DNA from 3 places in the Lutibacter holmesii genome. Region 2 is predicted to be linked to each of the others. Evidence: riboswitches for the same ligand, from Rfam matches in the RefSeq annotation. Region 2 holds a riboswitch; each other region holds the start of a gene.
What was found. Region 2 has a riboswitch for S-adenosylmethionine ahead of ACFQ5N_RS01065 (hypothetical protein). Riboswitches for the same ligand answer to the same signal wherever they lie in the genome.
Positions count from the first base shown of each region.

Region 1 (7,492 bases), 220 kb from region 2:
GTCTTCAATTTGAGGAATTCCCATTACAGCGTCCCTGTAAGCTGATGTTTGCTTTGGAACATACAAATGAACATTTAGTTCTAATGAATTTATCAACTCATTTGCGTGTTTATACGTTTGAGGCGTATTATAACCTGTATCACACCAAATCACTTTCATGTTTGGATCTACTTGTGTACAAGCATTTAAAATAGCCACTTCATAAGGTCTAAAATTTGTAGTTACTAAAGCATTTTTAGCAATACTTAAAGCCCAAGCAATTATTTGCTCTGGCGACTTATCTTTTAAATCTTTATTAATTTGTTCTAAATTTAAATCTTTCATTATTTCCCCCATTTTATAACATTCCAAATTCTTTCATGAAAAAAGTACAAAACCATTTTTGTAACTACTTCTATTGATCCTATTGATAATGCCATTGTAAATTCTCCTGTAATAAACCAAGCAATTATCATAGTATCTACGGTTCCTAAAACCCTCCAACTAATTGCCTTCACAATACTGCGTTTCGGTTTTTCTGAAGATTTTGCCTTTTCAAAAGTATCTTCTTTCTTCGTTTTACCTGAAACAAAAAATTGATCTAATATCATTACGCTTTAATTATTCTTTTTTTTCGGGTACAAACATACATTTATTTCTTTACCCTACCAAATCGATAGACTTTTAGATTAATAGTCGCGTAACTTTTAATTTAATTACAAAATAATCCTTAAAATATTACGATTTTAATGCCTGAACAATGTCTTCAATTATGTCATCTGCATTTTCTAAACCTACAGAAATACGAACCAAACCTGGTGTAATACCAACTTCCAATCGTTCTTCTTCACTTAATTTACTATGTGTAGTTGATGCCGGATGTGTAACAATAGTTCTTGTATCACCTAAATTTGCTGATAATGAACACATTTTAATACTATTTAAAAACTTTCGACCAGCTTCAATACCACCTTTTACTTCAACAGCAATAATGTTTCCTCCTAATTTCATTTGCTTTTTAGCAATTTCATATTGTGGATGCGATTTTAAAAATGGGTATTTTACTTTTGAAATAAATTCACTCTTCTCTAAAACCTCAGCAATTTTTAATGCGTTTTCACAATGTTTTTCTACACGAACTGCCAATGTTTCCAAACTTTTACTCAATGTCCAAGCGTTAAATGGCGATAAAGACGGCCCTGTATTTCTGGCAAACAAATAAATTTCACGAATTAATTCTGCCTTTCCAACTGCAACTCCTCCTAAAACTCTTCCTTGTCCATCCATTAATTTTGTAGCCGAATGCACTACTAAATCAGCACCATATTTTATAGGCTGCTGAATGTAAGGTGTTGCAAAACAGTTATCAATAATTAATAATAAATTATGCTTTTTTGCAATGGCACCTAACAACTCTAAATCTATAATATCAACTCCAGGATTTGTTGGAGATTCTGCATATAATATTTTTGTTGAAGGCGTAATTAATGCTTCAATCTCAGCAGGATTATTAATATCAAAATAAGACGTTGAAATATTCCATTTCGGAAAATACTTTGTAAACAATGTATGTGTTGAACCAAAAATTGAACGAGCAGATACAATATGATCACCACTACTTAACAACGCAGCAAAGGTTGAATAAATAGCCGCCATACCTGAAGCAAACGCATACCCGTCTTCTGCACCTTCCATCTTCATCACTTTTTCAACAAATTCAGATGTATTAGGATTGCTATAACGCGAATAAATATTTTTAATTTTTTCTTCAGTAAATGAAGCTCTCATATCTTCAGCATCATCAAATACAAAGCTTGAAGTTACATACATTGGTGTTGTATGTTCTTGAAATTGAGATCGTTCAATTTGCGTACGTATTGCTTCTGTTTCAAAATTTTTATGATCCATTTAGTAAGTAGTTGTTAGTTAATTTTAAACCTTACAAGTTTTAAAACCTGTGAGGTTTATTGTTTTTATGTTTAATTTTTTTCTGCCAATCGTAAAATATCTCCAAATACACCTCTTGCGGTAACTGCTGCTCCGGCTCCGGCACCTTGAATAACAATTGGTTTTTCTCCGTATGATTCTGTAAATACTTCAAAAATTGCATCGGCACCTTGAATTTGACCCAAAGCACTATTTGCAGGAACTGAAATTAATTTTACTTCTAACACACCTTTATCTTGCTGTAAATCTCCTGACAAATCACCAATATATCTTAATACGTGACCTTCTTTTTGTGCATCTTTTATTGCCTTATAAGGCGCATTCATTTCTGCTAATTTCCCTAAAAATTCTTCCGAAGAACCTTCTCTTAAATCTTCAGGAATTAAATTTTCAATTTTTACATCTTCAAACTCATTTTGCAAGTCAAGTTCACGTGCTAAAATTAATAATTTACGTCCAACATCGTTTCCACATAAATCTTCACGCGGATCAGGTTCTGTATACCCATTTTCAATTGCTTCTTTTAACACTTCACTAAAAGGCCTGTCTTGCACTGAAAAATTGTTAAATAAATAACTTAATGAACCAGAGAATACACCTCTAATTTGTGTGATATTTTCACCTGAATCATGCAATAATTTTATGGTATCAATTAATGGCAAACCTGCGCCAACATTGGTTTCGTATAAATATGCTTTTTTATTCTCTTTTAATTTTTTACGCAACTCTTTATAAAACTCATAGTCTAAAGTATTTGCAATTTTATTTGACGAAATTAAATCGAATCCGTTTTCAACCAAATCAATATAATTTTGAACAAAAGCACTATTTGCTGTATTGTCAACAGCAATTAAATTTTCTAAATGATTTTCCTCTGCGTAATTAATAATTGTTTGAACATTGTTTTCAACGGTAGCCTCTTTCAAATCATTTTCCCAACTTTCTGAAACACCATTTTTATTCAATAATACTTTTGACGAGTTAGCAACTGCAAAAATATTTAAGTTAATGTTCTTTCTTTTTATAATAGTTTCTTTACTCTTTAAAATTTGGTTAATTAACGTTCCGCCAACCAATCCTTTTCCAAAAACAGCTATGTTTATATTTTTTGAAACTCCAAAAATTTCACCGTGTACCACATTTACCGCTTTGTTTAAATCGGTTTGTTTTACAACCAAACATACATTTTCTCCAGTAACCGTATTATTAATTAATATTGGTGTAATATGGTTTTTAATTAATGCGCTGTATGGTTGATTGAAAGAATGTAAACTTTGCCCAACAATTGAAATAACCGACACATTTTCAGTTACATATATTTGACTTACATCTTTATTTTGAAACTCATTTTTAAACTCTTCTTCTAAAACTTTTTTAGCTTTATATCCGTCTTTCGCATCAACAATAAACCCAATTCCTCTTTCTGAAGAACCTTGCGAAATAATACTCACGCTAATTTTCTCTTTTCCTAAAGCACCAAAAATTCGACCGTCTACACCAACTTTACCTAATAAACCTCTACCAATTAAATTTACCAAAGCCACATCTTGATCAACAGACAAAGATTTAATTCCTCCACGTTCTGTTTCAGAGCCTATAAGCGTTCCTGTATTATCATTATTAAACGTATTTAATATTCTTAACGGAATATTTTTTTCAATTAATGGAATAATTGTTTTTGCATGTAAAATATTTGCTCCAAAGTTGGCCATTTCATTGGCTTCTTGATAACTTAACTTTTCAATTTTTTGAGCATTCTCCACCAAATCAGGGTTTGCCGTGTAAACTCCATCGACGTGCGTGTAATTTTGAAATTCAGCAGCATTTAAAAAGTTGGCAATTAATGAAGCTGTATAATTACTTCCATTTCTTCCTAAAGTAGTTGTTTCACCTTGCAAACTTGAACCAATAAAACCGGTAATAATTTGCGTAGTATTTTCAGGCTGGGTTCTAAAATATTCAACTACATTTTCTTCAGAAGTTGTTTCAAAAGGCTGAGCGTTTCCAAACTGATTGTTTGTTCTAATCAATTGTCTTGTATCTGCAACCGTAGCATTTACTCCTTGCTTATTTAACAAAAATGCAATTGTTTTTGCCGCCATTAGTTCTCCTTGCGAAAGTACTTGATCTTTTACTTTTTGGCTATAATCACCTAATAAATTTACCCCTCTAAATATTTCATCTAACAGTTGAAACTCTGCAGATAAATCAACATCAGCAGCTGCATCTAATTGGTAATTTTTCACCAATTCAAATTCTTCTATATAAGGCAAACTACTTTTTGCTTTTTCTAAAATAGACTCTAAATGATCGGTAGTTTTACCTCTTGCTGAAACAACAACAGCTATTTTTTCGTTATTTTTAATTTTAGTTTCAATAATATCTAAAACACTATTTAAACCTTTACCGTTTGCTAACGATTTCCCTCCAAACTTTACTACTTTCATATTTTTATTTTTAGAACTTTTATTAAAAATAGGTTCTATAATTTTTCCTAATTGCTTGTATTCTATTAAAAATGCATCGTGTCCGTGTACCGAATTAATTTCATTGTACGTAACATTTGGATGCGTTAAAGCCAATTTTTTGTGTGTTTCTTTATTTTCTTCAGCCGTAAAAAACAAATCTGAATCAACACCTACAATATGAATATTAGCTTTAATACTATCTAACACGTGTGCATCTCTACCTTTTGTAACATCAATAGATCTTAACAGTTGGTTCATTAATTTATATGCTGACAACTGAAAACGCTCCTGCAATTTTTTCCCGTGATGTAACAACCAACTTTCTACATTAAAAATCTCTAAATCATTATTTTTTGAACGATGAAAACGTTCTTTAAATGACTCAGGAGTTCTGTAACACAACATAGCGTGCATACGTGCATCATGCACAGGATTGCTTGAATTTGTTAAAAATTGCTCTTGAATTTGACAGTTTGCAATTAACCAATCTGTAGATTTCCAATCGGTTGCCACTAACACTAAATGTTTTGTAATATTAGGGTTTATCACTGCCATTTCCCAGGCAATTCCACCACCTAAAGAACCACCAATTAAGGCATACAATCCATCAATTTTTAAAGCTTTTAACCCTAATAAAAAGATGTTTGCCATATCACGTGCTTCAAAATCTTTGTAATTTTCAATTACAAAACCATCGTATCCATTCCCAGGAATATTGAATGAAATTATTGTATAAAAATTGGTATCAATTACTCTGTTTTCACCAACAACATCAATCCACCAACCATTTTCACCAGCCACATTACTGTTACCAGTTAATGCATGATTTACCAAAATTATAGGCGCAGAATGCAACTCCTTTCCAAACACTTCGTAGGAAAGTTGAATACGTTCATTTTTTATTCCTTTTTCAGAAATAAAATTAGTGAGGGTTATGTGTTTTAATTGATTCATCAATAATTATTTAAAATAACTTCCTTTTCAGGCTTGTTTGTACTTAAAAAATTATTGTTATGAGAAATGCAGAAAATCACTTGAAGTAATTTCGTTAAGTTATCTATCCGTAATGGGTAGAATTTAGCACCTTCTTTATAAAAACAAAGGGTTGCTAAGGCTTCAACGGGTCTATTCCCTCTGCCTTTCTTGATAACAATAGTCAATAAGTTTATGAACTGATTGCAAATTAACGCAATAAAAATTTCTCGTACAATAGTTTTTTAATAAATTAACCTTCTTATTCACTTGCTTTTACAAACGCTTCTTTTAAATCGTTTTTTAAATCTTCAACATCTTCTAAACCAACTGATAATCTAATTAAATCTTGTGTAACACCTGAAGATACTTGCTGCTCTTCAGTTAATTGTTGATGTGTTGTGCTTGCCGGATGAATTATTAATGATTTGGTATCACCAATATTTGCTAATAACGAAAATATTTTAGTTGCATCAGTTACTTTTTTAGCAGCTTCAAAACCACCTTTTAAACCAAAAGTTACCAATCCGCTTTGCCCCTTAGGTAAATATTTTTTAGCTAAAGCATTGTACTTACTACTTTCTAAACCAGGATAATTTACCCAAGCAACTTCTTCTCTACTTTCTAACCATTGCGCCAATTCTAATGCATTTGCACTGTGCTGTTTGATACGTACTGGTAAGGTTTCTAATCCTTGAATTATTTGAAACGCATTGAACGGGCTTAAAGCTCCTCCAAAATCACGCAATCCTTCTAAAATTAATTTAAACGTAAATGCTGCTGCTCCTAAAGCTTCACTATAAACCAAACCGTGGTATCCTGCCGATGGCTCAGTAAACTCAGGAAATTTTCCATTGGTCCAATCAAAAGTACCAGCATCAATAATGGCTCCTCCTAAAGAATTTCCTTGTCCGCCAATATATTTTGTTAATGAATGAATTACTAAATTAGCACCATGCTTAATTGGATTTAATAACGCCGGACTTGCTACTGTATTATCAACAATAAAAGGTACGCCAGCTGCTTTTGAATGTGCTGCAATAGCTTCAATATCTAGCACATCTAATTTTGGATTCCCTAAAGATTCTACAAAAAATGCTCTTGTATTGTCTTGTACTGCATTTTTAAAATTTTCAGGATTAGAAGCATCAACAAACGTAGTTGTAATTCCCAATCTTGGCAATGTTACACTTAACAATGTGTATGTTCCACCGTATAAACTACTTGAAGCAACAATATGATCTCCTGCTTTTAATAAGGTTAATAATCCTGTAGAAATAGCTGACGTTCCAGATGCAAATACAACGGCTCCAATACCGCCTTCAATTGCGGCTAAACGTTTTTGTAAAATATCATTTGTTGGGTTATTTAATCGTGTATAAATAAACCCTAATTCTTTTAATGAAAATAAATTAGCCGCGTGTTCTGTATCATCAAACACGTATGATGATGATTGGTAAATTGGAACTGCTCTTGTTCCTAATGTGTCGTTTGTGTCGTGTCCTGCGTGTAATGCTTGTGTTGAAATATTTTGAGTACTCATAATTGTATTTTTTTGTCTATGTTTTTTTAAAATTTAAATAAAAAAGTCCCTTTGGTTTTAGGTATTACCAAAGGGACTTTTATCTATTTAGATTTTAATTTCCATTTATTTTTGGCAATACCATATCATTGTGTTACGCATCATTCGCATACACATTATACCTTGGTTTGTCATTGATTTTTGGAAAGTAAACTTCATTTTTTAATTATATTTGTAAAAAAAAACCTCTGATTTCTCAGAGGTTCCTATATGTTTATGTTATTAAGTTTTAAACAATAGCAGCCTCAGTGTAAATTTTACACATCATTCTACGCATTTTATTAAACTTAATTGTCATTTTTTCGTTTTTTACTGCTACAAATGTAACTACTTTTTTTTAATACGCAACAATTGTTACTTAATTTTTTAATTCAGCATGACCAAAACCTACTGAAAAATCTACACACCAAATATTCACAAATTTATACTTTACAATATCTGTTCCTTCTGGAATTGCATAAGAATAATCACCTTCAATCCCTTTTAAATCACCCAAATCAACAAATTCCGAAGCGTTCGGATCTGTAGATAAATATACCAATAA
Region 1 is NZ_JBHTMV010000001.1:28,005-35,496, reverse strand. Features, by position in the region: gene ACFQ5N_RS00170 (phosphoadenosine phosphosulfate reductase domain-containing protein) at 1-324, opposite strand, end outside; gene ACFQ5N_RS00165 (DUF2061 domain-containing protein) at 324-590, opposite strand; gene ACFQ5N_RS00160 (trans-sulfuration enzyme family protein) at 718-1,887, opposite strand; gene thrA (bifunctional aspartate kinase/homoserine dehydrogenase I) at 1,959-5,351, opposite strand; SAM riboswitch class I at 5,445-5,547, opposite strand; gene ACFQ5N_RS00150 (O-acetylhomoserine aminocarboxypropyltransferase/cysteine synthase family protein) at 5,629-6,909, opposite strand; gene ACFQ5N_RS00145 (DM13 domain-containing protein) at 7,307-7,492, opposite strand, start outside.
Region 1: linked by a shared signal. The riboswitch ahead of thrA (bifunctional aspartate kinase/homoserine dehydrogenase I) and the one ahead of ACFQ5N_RS01065 (hypothetical protein) in region 2 are both predicted to bind S-adenosylmethionine.

Region 2 (7,492 bases):
TATAAGGTTTGCTTATTTATTCAACAGCATAAAATCTGTTAACACCATTGCTGCCATTGCTTCTACAATAGGTACCGCTCTAGGCACTACACAAGGATCGTGACGTCCTTTACCGTGCATTTCAACAATATTACCTTCTTTATCAATTGTTTGTTGTGCTTGCATAATTGTAGCTACTGGCTTAAAAGCTACACGAAAATAAATATCCATTCCATTACTTATTCCACCTTGAATACCTCCAGAAAGATTTGATTTAGTGCTTCCATCTTCATTAAAAATATCATTATGCTCACTCCCTTTCATTTTTGCTCCACAAAAACCACTTCCATATTCAAAACCTTTTACAGCATTAATAGAAAGCATTGCTTTTCCTAATTGCGCGTGCAATTTATCAAAAATAGGTTCACCAAGACCTACAGGAACATTTTGAATAACACACGTTACGGTTCCACCAATAGTATCACCTTGTTTTCTAATTGTGTCAATTTTTTCAATCATTTCCTTAGCTACTTCAGCATCAGGACAACGAACAATGTTATTTTCTGTTTCAGAAAAATCTAAATCTTGATACGGTTTTTCTAAAAACAAATCACCAACTGAAGACGTATATGCGTTTATTTTAATATCAGGAATTACTTGCTTTGCAACTGCACCACCAACAACCCAGTTTGCAGTCTCTCTTGCAGAAGTCCTTCCACCACCTCTATAGTCACGATTTCCATATTTCTTATCATAAGTATAATCTGCGTGAGAAGGTCTGTAAGAGTCCTTTATATGTGAATAATCATTAGAACGTTGATGCACATTTTCAATAATAAACCCTATAGAAGTTCCTGTTGTTTTACCTTCAAAAATACCAGATAAAAAACGTACTGCATCTGGTTCTTTACGTTGCGTTACAATTTTAGACTGACCAGGTTTTCTCCTGTCCATTTCTTTTTGAATAAACTCTAAATCAAGTTCTACTCCTGCAGGACAACCATCAATTACACCACCAATAGCTTCGCCATGAGATTCTCCAAAAGTTGTTATTGTAAATATTTTTCCGAATGAATTAGCCATATCATAAATTTAAGCAACAAATGTAAAAAAAAGAATCTTATTGAAGGTTGATTTGTTCTTTGAAATAAGTTTAAAAAAACCATAATTTAATTGCCATAATTACAATCATAACAATTAAAAACTTTTGAACCAAACCATCACCCTTTTTAACAGACCATCTACTTGCAAGCCAACCTCCTACTGCATTTCCAACTGCTAAAATAAGTCCAACTTTCCAATCAATTTTATCGTTATATGCAAATACGGCAACCGCAGCAAACGTGTAAATTAAGGCAACAGTTACTTTAATAGCATTACTTTTTACTAGTGATATATTATTTACAGAAGATAGAATAAGTAACATAATAAAACCAACACCTGCTTGAATGAAACCTCCATAAACACCAACAAAAAAGAACAACACGATACTAAGCCACAAATGTTTACCCGTTGTTTTTTCAATATCATGAACCGGCTTATACTTAGATTTTAAAATCATGTAAACCACAATAACCACCATAATAATGGCTAAAATTTTATTAAAGGTTTCCCCCTTAATATCTACAGCAATTTGTGCACCAATAAGAGAACCCACTAATGCTGAAATTCCAACATAAATACTAAACGGAAAAGTGATTACCCCTTTACTTTTAAAACCAGCAGTTGTAAATATATTTTGAAATAAAATTGCAATTCTATTGGTACCATTTGCCACATTTGGCGGCAAACCTAAAAAAATAAGAATCGGTAACGATAATAATGAGCCTCCACCGGCTAATGTATTTATTGCTCCGGCAACAAAACCAACAGCAATTAAAAGTATAATTTCTAATATAGAATCCATGTAATTATTTGAGGTTCAAAAGTAACAGAAAAAATATTAAAAAAAAGTGTAAAAATATTTTATCTAAAGAAAAAAACATTATATATTTGCAACCGCTAAAGGAGAAATGGCAGAGTGGTCGAATGCGGCAGTCTTGAAAACTGTTGAGGGTCACACCTCCGGGGGTTCGAATCCCTCTTTCTCCGCAAAATCAAAACCCTAACTATTGGTAATCAATAAGTTAGGGTTTTTTGATTTAAAAAATGTACGATTTATGTATTGTAACTTATTCTAACGTGCTAATTTAATCTTCTTAAATGATATGTTTCATAACCCGAATCATAACCATCATCATATCGATCACCCCAAGTTATAGTCTTTTCTGTTATTTTAACATCAACATATAGATCTGGAGATCTTGAAACTGATTCTCCATTGTAATAAGTCTCAGTTAAAGTAAGTATGTCACCTGTTAATGTGAAAGTACCAATAATATCTGTAACAGTACCGTCATCGTTATCATACCATAATTGCCTAAAAGCATCAGGGGAAATAAACTCGATTGTTGGAAATTTTTTTTCACCTTCTAATTCATCATATCCATCTTCAGCTATGCTATATAATTCCCATTCCCCAAAAATGGTTGATGAATCCTCTGATGATGTATCATCAGATTTTGAACAAGCACTAACTATAAGCACTAACGCTAGTAATATTGTTTTTTTCATAGTCTATTATTTTTATAAATTTAACCAACTCTATAATTGAATCTAGTGACATTTGTCATCATCTTGATCTTTTAATTAAAAAAATATACCCTTCAACAAAAAACAATCTTTTTTTAAATATATATAAAAATTATCTTTGGAAGATTTCTAGTTCTTTTTACTTTCAAACAATACCCCTACCCAATTTTCTAGGCAATTTTTCTTTTTACCCCATACACCTTTATATGCTGTGGGACCCTATTCACAGCCTATACAATAAAAAAAAATTTTAATTTTTTTATTTAAATTATAAACACTTACTTTGTAATATCATTACGAACTTCTTAATTGAAGTAGCAACCTGCAATAACAAGCGAAGGTGCTTTAACAATGAGCCATTACAAAGGAAAAAAATGTTTTAATATCCACTTATGTATCGCTTTTTTGTTTTCGGAATGTTTTACCATTAAAACATTAATTAACATGAACATTATTACGAAACCCACTTTTACCGCAACTGTTACTATTGGTATGCAATTCGGTTATTCTAAACAGTTTTATCAAAAATCAGAATTTGTTGGTATTCTTCAGAAATTTCAACAGCAACAAATTGCTGAAAGAAAGGTTTATTTGAGTGCTTGCATTTCTGAATGCGACCTTATTTTAAGCGGTCAAGTAGAACCTCATCTAAAATTAGATTTTATTAATTATCCAAAATTCCCTTTAGAAGAAAAACAGTTCAAATCTGAAATTGAGTTACTTGTAACTTCTTTAATGAATGAACTGGAACAAAACAGAATTGTTATTGTATATCACAATGAAACAAAAATGTTTGAAAAATCTAAAGAAATAGACCCAAGAATATTATAAACAACATACATCAAGAATCCTAAAAGAGGATACCAACCGATCAGGTTTACGACACGGTGGTTTCAGAGATGCGGAGCAATAGCTCAAATGTGATGAACAATTACACACTTATTCTGGCTTGATGTAACCCTATTAATCACTTAATAAATAGTTACAATATGCAAACACTTGTAAGAAACATTCAATTGAATTTCGCAACTAGCGAAAAAAAACTAACTGTAGGAAATTTAAGTCTACAGAAAAATTACATCAACATTTTAGAAACAGATCGTTTTAAAGAGAGAGGTTTTCTTTGCACCAAAGAAAACCCTTCTTTACAAACGCAATTTGATTTAACCGGAGCTAAGGACTGTCAGTTGATCAGTTTTGATAAGGACTTCAAATTTATGACGATTCAATATTATAGGAGTCACCAGGATGCTCCTTTTTCATTTCATATTACGGCACCTTATGTTCTGATACTTCCTGATACCCATAACCTACCTATTCAAAAAACCCATTTTATAGCCTTACTTAAATACCCTGCAATACGTGGTGCGCATCATATTTTTGCAACCGATGCTGAAAAGGTCGAGATTTTGGCAAAGAATCCTCATCGCTTTTATATCAGTGAATATGGCGTTTGGACCTTACCTGGTTCTGATAGGTTAGAAATACTCCGAGAAATTTATACGAATGCATTACAAGAGCAAAATGAAGTTTTGTGTCAACGTATTGATCAAGTCATAGAGCAATTAAAGGTATTACCTGAATATCAATAAAACATGACCAAACGCGCTTTAAATAATGCTAGAGAAAAAAATAATCGTGAGATTCCTAATTACGAAAATTGGGATAACGATTATATAGAGCAATACCAAATATTATTAATTGAATACTTAAAAAAAACAAGTCCTGAAAAACTCAATTTTAACCCAAACTTTATAGATATTATTGATGGAAGATTAAGATTTGGCTTAGCTAAACATTATGGAGTACTAAGTGTAGGTTTGACAAGTTTTTTAGAATATATTTAAATTAAATTATTTGCTTAAATAAAAAGTAGAAAATGGTATACAAGCAAGGATTTTTATTTAATTTTAATAAGCTCATTTCTTATTACCATTTTACTATAAGTTTGCATTTGAATTGAATCACAAAATAACAGTACAATACAAAGATGTTGCATTAATAAATTAAATATTATGAAACTAAAAGAGTTTTTCCAAACATTAGTGGCTCATAACCAAAATGTCGAGATATATTTCAAAGAAAATATTAGAGAGGCAATTTTTGGCTATAAAATAAATGATTTAGATTCAAACGCATCCTATGATAGATTTAGCGATTGTGATGCTAATTACAGTATTATGGATGAAATAAATAATGTATTTCTTGATTCTGATTTAATTGATCGCGGTGAAGGAGATACTTCTTATTTGTTAACACCTGATTCGTCTTGTATTAAAACAGCAGATTACTTTTATCCTGACTCTGACCAATTCTGGATTGAGAATAATGAATCAGAGTTTGACTTTGGAAAGATTGAATTACCTATCAATAAAATTTTAATCCAAAAAGATTACTGTAAATTTATGATATATGAAGAAAAAGAACTTAAAAAACATATTTCACCAGAACTATTCAAGGATTTTTCTACATTTTATAAATTATTATTGGAGGAATTTCAAGAAATGGAAATTGAGTTAGAAGTATTTAAAAGAGATGATACGTATATATCTTGTATTAATAGCATGAATGGAACATACACGGAAACCAATAAGTTTGTTTTATTAGATACATCTAATTTGGATATTTCTTTAGAGGATTTAAAAGCTATGCTTATTGAATCATTTAATATGGAAACTGAAAAAGTTGATAGTATCTTTTTAAATTAATAACTAAATGTACGCTACGAAGATTTAAATTAGTATTGATATCTAAAAACATCGATTTCATTTAAAACATTAAACATATGATTATTAAAGATGTATTTTGTCATTAGCAAAGTACGGACATAAAGTTGAATTATACTACGATGAAGACTTCTATGGTTGGAAATTAAACGATTTTAATTGCTCAAACAACCTATTGGAACAAGAAGTTAAAAATTATCGACGAGAATATTTGATGAAATTTGGAGTTCTTTCATTAGTGAAACAGGCAGCTCTACATTAATTAATAAAGGTGAACGTTACATCTCCTATATATTGCAAAAAATGGGACTAGTATCAAAACGGCAAACAACTTTGAACATAGGTCTGGGTTTGATGAAATATGGATTATAGATAATAATTGTACTTTTAGTTTTAAACAAATTTCATTGCCATTTTGACTTTATTTATATAGAAAAGAATTAAATAGTTTCTTAATTGAAGAGCAAACTAAATTAAAGAAAAGTATGACTAAAAAGTTATATAAAGACTTCTCCTTTTTTTTATAAAGAATTATTAAATACGATTAAAGAAATAACTATTGAATTAGAATTAAATACGTATAATAAAACACTGTTAGTAATATTATAAGTATTAAAGGAACATATACTGTAACCGAAGATTTTGAATTAAAGGACGAATCAAAAAAATAGATTTTACTTCTAAGGAGTTGATAAATTTACTTATTAACTGTTTTAATTTAATATGAAAAACGCAACCCAAATAATAATTTAAAATAAAAATTTGAAAATCATATTGTTAGATGTTTCTGTTTTAGACATCCCGATAGAAGATTTAAAATCTATTCTTGTTAAATTTTTTTAAAACATAAATACAAAAGGTAATCTTGATATTATTCTAAAAATAATTAGTGTCAAAATACTGAAATAAAACACAGTAAATTTACAACGTGATGCTGCATTTTAACTAAAAAAAATAAAATTTCAGGAAATATTGAGGCATTTAAATAATTTAATCAAACGTGGTTTAACCCAAGTATCTTCTTTTCTTTTTAGTGCATTAGATTTGAATTGAAATGATACTCAAGATCAAATAGAAACTACTAAAGAAAATGATCAAGGAGTGAGAACAGAAATAGAATTTGAAGATGTCTCAATAATACGATTTTTAGATGGTGAAGATATATTACAATCATTTTATGTTTTGGAGCACGAGTTTTCCAAACTTAAAATTAGAATTAAAAACTTTGTATTATAAAAATATAACTCTTTAGTCACAAAGAAACTCGTAATAATTTAAAATAATAAAAATGAGTGATATATTAAAGCAAATAGAAGATACAAATGACATACTTACAAATCGTATTATTGATATTATAAGAGATGAAAAAGACTTGTTTATAAAATTAGGTCTATCAGAAAGTGTGTTAAAAATTAAAAAATCGACTTCAAATTTAATTAGAAAACAAATTTCAAACCCAGCGAATAGAAAAACAATTGACTTAATATTAAAATATGTTATTACCGGCAATCTAATTAAAGATGATGAGATTCCACTAATCAAACATGTGTAAGTGTAGATAGCTATAGTAAAACAAGTACACTATTTGTTTTTAAATGTTCTGAATTGAATTTCTGTTACTTTTATGACGATGATTTAGAAACTTTAATAACAGAAGATCCTGAAGGTTTTTGTTGTGATGTAGCTAAAAATATGGTAAAATATTACGATTTGGGAAAGAGAACTTAACTGATGTGTGACATAAAGATTCTGACCCATATAATGATTTACAGCTAAATTTTAATTTTTCATAAGAATTTGTCATGAAAAATAAAGGTTAAATTCAAATAAGATGAAAACAAATCCAAATTTATACTATACCCTAAAGGAAATAACACCCATAATAGGTCTAATCACAAATATTTTATTGATTTTTTACATTTTATATCTTAACCCCTCAATTTTAGAAGGGTATGGAATATATAACGAAAAAATTGATTCTGAAATAATTGAATCTCTATTATTATTATTGCTTGTTGGACTATTAGGCTCTCCATTAATTATATCAGCAATTATTTTAAATATTCTTGAATCAAAAATAAAAGATTTAGAAGAAATAGAAAGAAAAAAAGAATTCTTTGAAACTGATAATATAATCAGCTTGACCACAATGAATA
Region 2 is NZ_JBHTMV010000001.1:245,083-252,574, reverse strand. Features, by position in the region: gene aroC (chorismate synthase) at 13-1,062, opposite strand; gene ACFQ5N_RS01085 (sulfite exporter TauE/SafE family protein) at 1,133-1,885, opposite strand; tRNA gene ACFQ5N_RS01080 (tRNA-Ser) at 1,986-2,070, shown strand; gene ACFQ5N_RS01075 (lipocalin-like domain-containing protein) at 2,164-2,592, opposite strand; SAM-I-IV-variant riboswitch at 2,897-2,994, shown strand; gene ACFQ5N_RS01070 (hypothetical protein) at 3,055-3,441, shown strand; SAM-I-IV-variant riboswitch at 3,444-3,542, shown strand; gene ACFQ5N_RS01065 (hypothetical protein) at 3,600-4,202, shown strand; gene ACFQ5N_RS01060 (hypothetical protein) at 4,206-4,457, shown strand; gene ACFQ5N_RS01055 (hypothetical protein) at 4,656-5,318, shown strand; gene ACFQ5N_RS01050 (hypothetical protein) at 6,438-6,572, shown strand; gene ACFQ5N_RS01045 (hypothetical protein) at 6,625-6,888, shown strand; gene ACFQ5N_RS01040 (hypothetical protein) at 6,942-7,064, shown strand; gene ACFQ5N_RS01035 (hypothetical protein) at 7,168-7,492, shown strand, end outside.

Region 3 (7,492 bases), 180 kb from region 2:
TTTAGAATTTTATTTTGCTAAATTTTCTGAAAAATATGCCGAAGAAAAGTTGATTGATATTATTCAAAAAACATGGAAAAAAATGTCTGAAAAAGGACATAAAGCAGCTCTGGAATTAGAGCTTTCAGAACCTACTTTAGCTTTAATTACAAAAGCACTTAGTTAAATTAGTGGTCAACTTTTTTTATGAGTGAATCAAATAATGTATCATTAGATAATTCAACCTTTTATAAATTTAGAAGGTTATATTTAATGGCATTTTTGTTAATTGCGGCATCAATATTTGTAGCTCAAATTTTAATTCAAAGGCATTTAAATTCTCAGTTAAACGATTCTCGAATTATCAATATTGCTGGGCGTCAACGTATGTTAAGTCAAAAGTTGGTGAAGGAATCGTTGTTCTTATTAGGCGCTACTAAAAGTGAGCATCTAAAAATAGTTGAGGTTATAAAAAAAAGTAACCAAACGTTTTTAGTGTCGCATCAAAATTTACAAAATGAATTAAGCGAATTGGCTGAGCTAACTAAAAGTAGCCCTGAATTAATAACATTGTTTAAAGAAATTGATTCAGATCATCAGCAAATTGTAAATTCTTGCAAAGCCATTGTTTATTTAATTACTGAAAGTCCTGGTACTGCACCTAAATCACTTCAAAAATACATTTCAAGTTTAAAAGAATCCGAAGGGCCTTTTTTAAATAAAATGAATGAAATTGTATTTAAATACGATGAAATTAGTCAGCAAAAAGTTAGAGAGTTAAAACAGAAAGAATATATTTTACTGGTTATTTCTCTTCTAATTTTATTGTTTGAAATGCTGTTTTTGTTTAAGCCAATTTCAATTCACATAAAAAATGTAATTAGAGATTTAATAGCTACAAGAAAAGAAGCGCAAGATAAAGCTCAAAAAATTGAAGAATTGTATATTGCAAAGGAAGCTTCATTACAAGAATTAAAAGGGCTTAATTATGCATTAGATAATGCAGCGTTGTTTGTAAGTGTTGCTCAAGACGGATCAATAGTTTATATGAGTAAAAAGTTTCAAACGCTATTGGGAATTGATACCGTTAAAGATGAAAAAGCTTATTTAGAAGAATTATTGTTGTTAGATGGAGAAGAGCAGCAAGCTGTAAAAGAGTTGTTAAAAGGTAAAAGAAGATCTATTTGGGTTGGTGAGTTAGAAATGGCAACCAAGAAAAATCAAAGTTTGTGGTTGGAAATGTCTATAATTCCAATGAATCAATTGAGAAATAACCAGCAGGTTTTAATTTTATGTACAGACATAACAAAACGAAAAGAGTCACAAAGTGAAATTGATATTTTAAATGAAGAGCGTTTTACAGAGCAAGTAAATCGTCAAAAAACACAAGCAAGTCAAATTGTTGAGGCGCAAGAAGAGGAGAGAAAGCGAATTGCAAAAGATATTCACGACGGCATTGGGCAAATGTTAACGGCTTTAAAATTTAATATAGAATCTATTAATGCTAAAAATGTTGAAGGAACAGCTGTTAAAGTAAGTAAACTAAAAGAATTGTTAGGGAATTTAATTAAAGAAGTGCGTGCAGTTACGTTTAATTTAACACCTCCTGAGTTGGTTGACTATGGTATTGTGCCTACAATTCAAAAACTAACAGAGCGTTTGGCTAGCTTTACTGGAAAAGAAATTTTCTTTGAAAATAAAACCGATTTTAAAGGTAGGTTTGACTCTTTGGTAGAAACCAATTTATATAGAGTTGTTCAAGAAGCTGTAAATAATTCATTAAAATATGCCGAAGCCAATTATATTTTGGTTTCAATTAGTCATTCCAATCAAGTTTTAAGCATTGTAATTGATGATGATGGGAAAGGTTTTGATGCAGAAAAATTATTAGCCGAAAAGAGTGAAGCCGGAATGGGATTGTTTTTTATGAAAGAACGAATAAGTTATGTGAATGGGCGAATTTTTATCAATTCTTCAAAAAATAATGGAACGCGTATTACAATTAATATAAACTTGTGAAATTCTTGAATATTATAGAACAGTTGTTTGTAATTCAAAAGAATATGCCGTTTATTTGCACAAAGTTCATAAACATACTTAATTAGTTATTAAGAAAGGCTGAGGGAATAGACCTGTTGAAGCCTTAGCAACCCTTTAAAGCTAAAGAAGGTGCTACGTTCTACCATTAAAATGGACAGATAACACCTACTTTTATAGTAATGCCACTTAATAACTTCCGACTGTTTATGTAAAAACAACAAAATGGAAGATATCCGAAATACATTAAAAAATAAAATCCTTGTTCTTGACGGAGCTATGGGAACTATGATTCAACAGTATAAATTTACTGAAGAAGATTATAGAGGTGAAAAATTTAAAGATTTCAATGTTTCAGTAAAAGGAAATAATGATATGCTTTCAATTACCCAACCTGAAGCTATTAAAACCATTCACGGGAAATATTTAGAAGCGGGAGCTGATATTATTGAAACCAATACATTTTCAAGTACAACCATTGCAATGGCTGATTATGAAATGGAAGATTATGTATATGAATTGAATTTTGAATCAGCTAAAATTGCCAAAGAAGTAGCTGATGAATACACGGCCAAAAATCCAAATAAACCTCGTTTTGTTGCTGGTTCAATTGGACCAACAAACCGTACGGCAAGTATGTCTCCAGATGTAAATGACCCAGGTTTTAGAGCGGTAACTTTTGACGATTTAAGAGTTGCATACAAACAGCAAGTTGAAGCGTTAATTGATGGTGGTGTTGATATATTGTTGGTTGAAACTGTTTTTGATACGTTAAATGCAAAAGCAGCCTTATTTGCTATTGAAGAAGTGAAATCTGAAAGAAATATAGATATTCCAATAATGTTAAGTGGAACAATTACAGATGCAAGTGGAAGAACCTTATCTGGTCAAACTGCAGAAGCATTTTTAATTTCAGTTTCACACATTCCTTTATTAACAGTTGGATTTAATTGTGCTTTAGGAGCAAAACAATTAACACCACATTTAGAAGTGTTATCTCAAAAAGCGGAGTTTGGAGTGTCTGCACATCCAAATGCAGGATTACCAAATGCTTTTGGTGAATACGATGAAACTCCAGATCAAATGGCTGGCCAAATAAAAGAATACTTAGAAAAAGGGTTGATAAATATTATTGGTGGATGTTGCGGAACAACTCCAGCACATATAAAAGCAATTGCAGAGGTGGCTGAAGATTTTGAGCCTCGTAAAGTTGATTCAAAAAATTAAATTTTCGTCATTCTGAACTTGATTCAGAATCTCATACTTATTAGAATGAATTCAGAAAAAAAATATTTAAAACTATCAGGACTTGAGCCTTTAGTAATTACTCCAGAAAGTAATTTTATAAATGTTGGAGAACGTACCAATGTTGCCGGTTCTCGTAAGTTTTTACGATTGATAAAAGAAGAGAAATTTGATGAAGCGCTAGCAATTGCTCGTCATCAAGTAGATGGTGGTGCGCAAATTATTGACATAAATATGGACGATGGTTTGCTAGATGGAAAAGAAGCAATGGTTCGTTTTATGAATTTAATTGCTGCTGAACCAGATATTGCTCGTGTGCCTATTATGGTAGATAGCTCTAAGTGGGATATTATTGAAGCTGGTTTACAAGTTGCGCAAGGTAAATGTGTAGTGAATTCTATTAGTTTAAAAGAAGGAGAAGCGCAGTTTATTGAGCATGCCAAAAAAATAAAAATGTACGGTGCAGCTGTTATTGTAATGGCTTTTGATGAAGTTGGGCAAGCTGATAACTATGATAGAAGAATAGAAATAGCAAAACGGTCGTACGATGTTTTGGTTGATAAAGTAGGTTTCCCTTCGGAAGATATAATTTTTGACTTAAATATATTTCCTGTTGCAACCGGAATGGAAGAGCACAGAAGAAATGCGATAGATTTTATTGAAGCTACTCGTTGGGTTCGCGAGAATTTGCCAAACGTTAATGTTAGTGGAGGTGTAAGTAATGTATCTTTTTCTTTTAGAGGAAACAATGCAGTACGTGAGGCAATGCATTCGGTATTTTTATATTATGCAATTAAAGCAGGTATGAATATTGGAATTGTAAATCCTGCCATGTTGGAAGTTTATGATGATATTCCAAAGGATTTATTAGAACATGTTGAAGATGTTATTTTAGATAGAAGAGAAGATGCTACCGAACGTTTATTAGATTTTGCCGAAAGTGTAGTAAGCACATCAAAAGAGCGTAAAGTTGATTTAAGTTGGAGGCAAAAACCATTGCAAGAGCGTATTACACATGCTTTAGTAAAAGGTTTAGATGAATATATTGTTGAAGATGTAGAAGAAGCAAGATTAGAAGCTTCAAAGCCAATAGAAGTTATTGAAGGTAACTTAATGATTGGGATGAATGTTGTTGGAGATTTATTTGGTTCAGGTAAAATGTTTTTACCACAGGTAGTGAAATCTGCTCGTGTTATGAAAAAAGCTGTTGCTTACTTGTTGCCTTTTATTGAATTAGACAAAGGAGGTGATAGTCAGTCAAACGGAAAAATTTTATTGGCAACTGTAAAAGGAGATGTGCACGATATTGGTAAAAATATTGTAGGTGTTGTGTTGGGTTGTAATAATTATGATGTAGTAGATTTAGGAGTAATGGTAGCTCCAGAAAAAATTATTCAAGCAGCAAAAGATGAAAATGTTGATGCTATTGGTTTAAGTGGTTTAATTACACCTAGTTTAGATGAAATGGTGTATTTAGCTAAGGAAATGGAGCGTCAAAATTTTGAAGTCCCTTTATTAATTGGAGGTGCAACAACTTCAAAAGCTCATACCGCCGTTAAAATAGATACGCAATATAAAAATGCTGTAGTTCACGTGCACGATGCATCAAGAGCTGTAACTGTGGTTGGAGATTTATTAAATAAAAGAACCAACCAAAAATATGTTGGCGATATTAAAGCTGATTATGTAAAAGTTCGTGAAGGTTTTGCAAACAGATCAAGTAAAAAAGAATATGTTTCTTTAGCTGATGCTCGTAAAAATAAATTCAACATAGATTGGGAAACGTCAATTATTACAAAACCTAATTTTGAAGGAATTCAGGTTTTTGAAGATTTTGATTTAACTAAATTAGTTGATTATATTGATTGGACACCATTTTTTAGAACTTGGGAATTGGCAGGAAGATATCCTGCAATTTTAAAAGATAAGGTTGTAGGTGAAGAAGCCACTAATTTGTTTAGTGATGCTAAACTGTTATTAGCTCAAATTTTAAATGAAAAACTGTTAACAGCAAAAGCTGTTTTTGGAATTTTCCCTGCAAATGCTATAAATGATGATATTGAAGTTTATGGTGATGCAAGTAGAGATGAGGTAACGGCAAAGTTTGTAACTTTACGTCAGCAATCTAAAAAGAAAGAAGGTATTGCAAATATTGCATTGGCTGATTTTGTTGCGCCAAAAGAAACAGGTGTTGAAGATTATGTGGGCGCTTTTTGTGTATCTACCGGTTTTGGTACAGCTGAATTAGCTGCTGAATATGAAAAAGATCACGATGATTATAATTCCATTATGATTAAAGCATTGGCAGATAGGTTGGCTGAGGCTTTTGCTGAATATTTACATGAAAAAGTACGTAAAGAATATTGGGGATATGCAGCTGAAGAGTTATTTACAAATCAAGATTTAATAAAAGAAGCGTACAAAGGTATTCGTCCGGCGCCAGGTTATCCTGCGTGTCCTGATCATACTGAGAAATTAACTATTTGGGAATTGTTAAGTGTAAAAGAGACTATTGGTGTTGAATTAACAGATAGTTTGGCAATGTGGCCAGCAGCATCGGTTTCTGGGTATTATTTTGGTAATGAAAATTCTAAATATTTTGGTTTAGGAAAAATTACTGAAGAGCAAGTGAAAGACTTTGCAATTAGAAAAAATATGGATTTAGAAACGGCTAAAAAGTGGTTAAATCCTAATTTAGCTGATTAATTAAAATTGGTCACTAAGCAAAATTGAAGCGAAAAAGCCAAAAGTTGCGTTAGCGATAGGAGTGACATCCTTTTTTGAAGCGAAGCGTAGAAAAAGATATAACGGATAGCGCGACCTGAAAGGGAACGCCCAAAGAAATAGAAATGAAAGTAACAGATCATATTAAGCAGGCAAACGGTAAAACATTATTTTCGTTTGAAATTGTACCGCCTCAAAAAGGACAAAATATTCAGGATTTATATAATAATGTAGATCCGTTAATGGAGTTTAAACCACCTTTTATAGATGTTACAACTTCTAGAGAAGAATATGTGTATATTAAGAAAGAGAACGGGTTGTTGGAGCAAAAAATGACACGTATGCGTCCTGGTACCGTAGGTATTTGTGCTGCTTTAAAATATAAATATGATGTAGATGCTATTCCGCATGTATTGTGTGGTGGTTTTACAAAAGAAGAAACAGAGTACGTATTGGTTGATTGTCATTATTTAGGTTTAGACAATATTGTGGCTTTGCGTGGAGATTCTATGAAACATGAACCTTATTTTAAGGCTACTGAAGGAGGGCACAATTTTGCATCAGAATTGGTTACCCAAATTAAAGAGTTGAATGAAGGTAAATATTTGCATAATATTATTGAAACAAATAATAAACCTGATTTTTGTATTGGTGTAGCAGGATACCCAGAAAAGCATTTAGAAGCACCTAGTTTAGAGGCAGATTTACGCAGGTTAAAACAAAAAGTTGATGCGGGTGCAGATTATGTGGTAACGCAAATGTTTTTTGACAACGCAAAATATTTTGAATTTGTAGAAAAGGCAAGAAGTATTGGAATTACAGTGCCAATTATACCAGGTATAAAACCGGTAGCAGTAAAAAGACATCAACAAATTTTGCCTCAAGTTTTTAGGTTAGATATGCCAGAAGCTTTAATTTCATCTATTGAAAGTTGTTCAAATAATAAGCAAGTTCGTCAGGTTGGAATAGAATGGGCAATTCAACAATCAAAAGAATTGATTGAAAAAGGTGCGCCGGTTGTACATTTTTATTCAATGGGAAAATCAGATAATATTAAAGCAATTGCAAAAGAAGTTTTTTAATTTCTGATAAAAATCAGTTTTTTTAATAGTTTTATAAAGAAAAGTAATAAATGTTGAATTGTATTGGTGAAATAATTATGTATTTTTGCCAAGAATAAATTGAGTAATTAATTAAAAAAATATATTATGGCATTAGAAGTAACAGATGCAACTTTTGAAGAGATAGTTTTAAAATCTGATAAGCCAGTAATGGTTGATTTTTGGGCAGCTTGGTGTGGACCTTGTAGAATGGTTGCTCCTATAATGGATCAATTAACTGAAGAGTTTGAAGGAAAAGCAGTTATAGCAAAAGTAGACGTTGATGCAAATCAAGAATTTGCAGCTAAATACGGAGTTAGAAATATTCCAACAGTATTAGTGTTTAAAGATGGAGAGCAAGTTGAAAAACAAGTAGGTGTAGCTCCAAAAGCAACTTATGCACAAAA
Region 3 is NZ_JBHTMV010000001.1:69,685-77,176, forward strand. Features, by position in the region: gene ACFQ5N_RS00290 (DUF4202 domain-containing protein) at 1-166, shown strand, start outside; gene ACFQ5N_RS00295 (sensor histidine kinase) at 187-1,998, shown strand; SAM riboswitch class I at 2,082-2,184, shown strand; gene ACFQ5N_RS00300 (homocysteine S-methyltransferase family protein) at 2,242-3,243, shown strand; gene metH (methionine synthase) at 3,289-5,967, shown strand; gene metF (methylenetetrahydrofolate reductase [NAD(P)H]) at 6,111-7,067, shown strand; gene trxA (thioredoxin) at 7,194-7,492, shown strand, end outside.
Region 3: linked by a shared signal. The riboswitch ahead of ACFQ5N_RS00300 (homocysteine S-methyltransferase family protein) and the one ahead of ACFQ5N_RS01065 (hypothetical protein) in region 2 are both predicted to bind S-adenosylmethionine.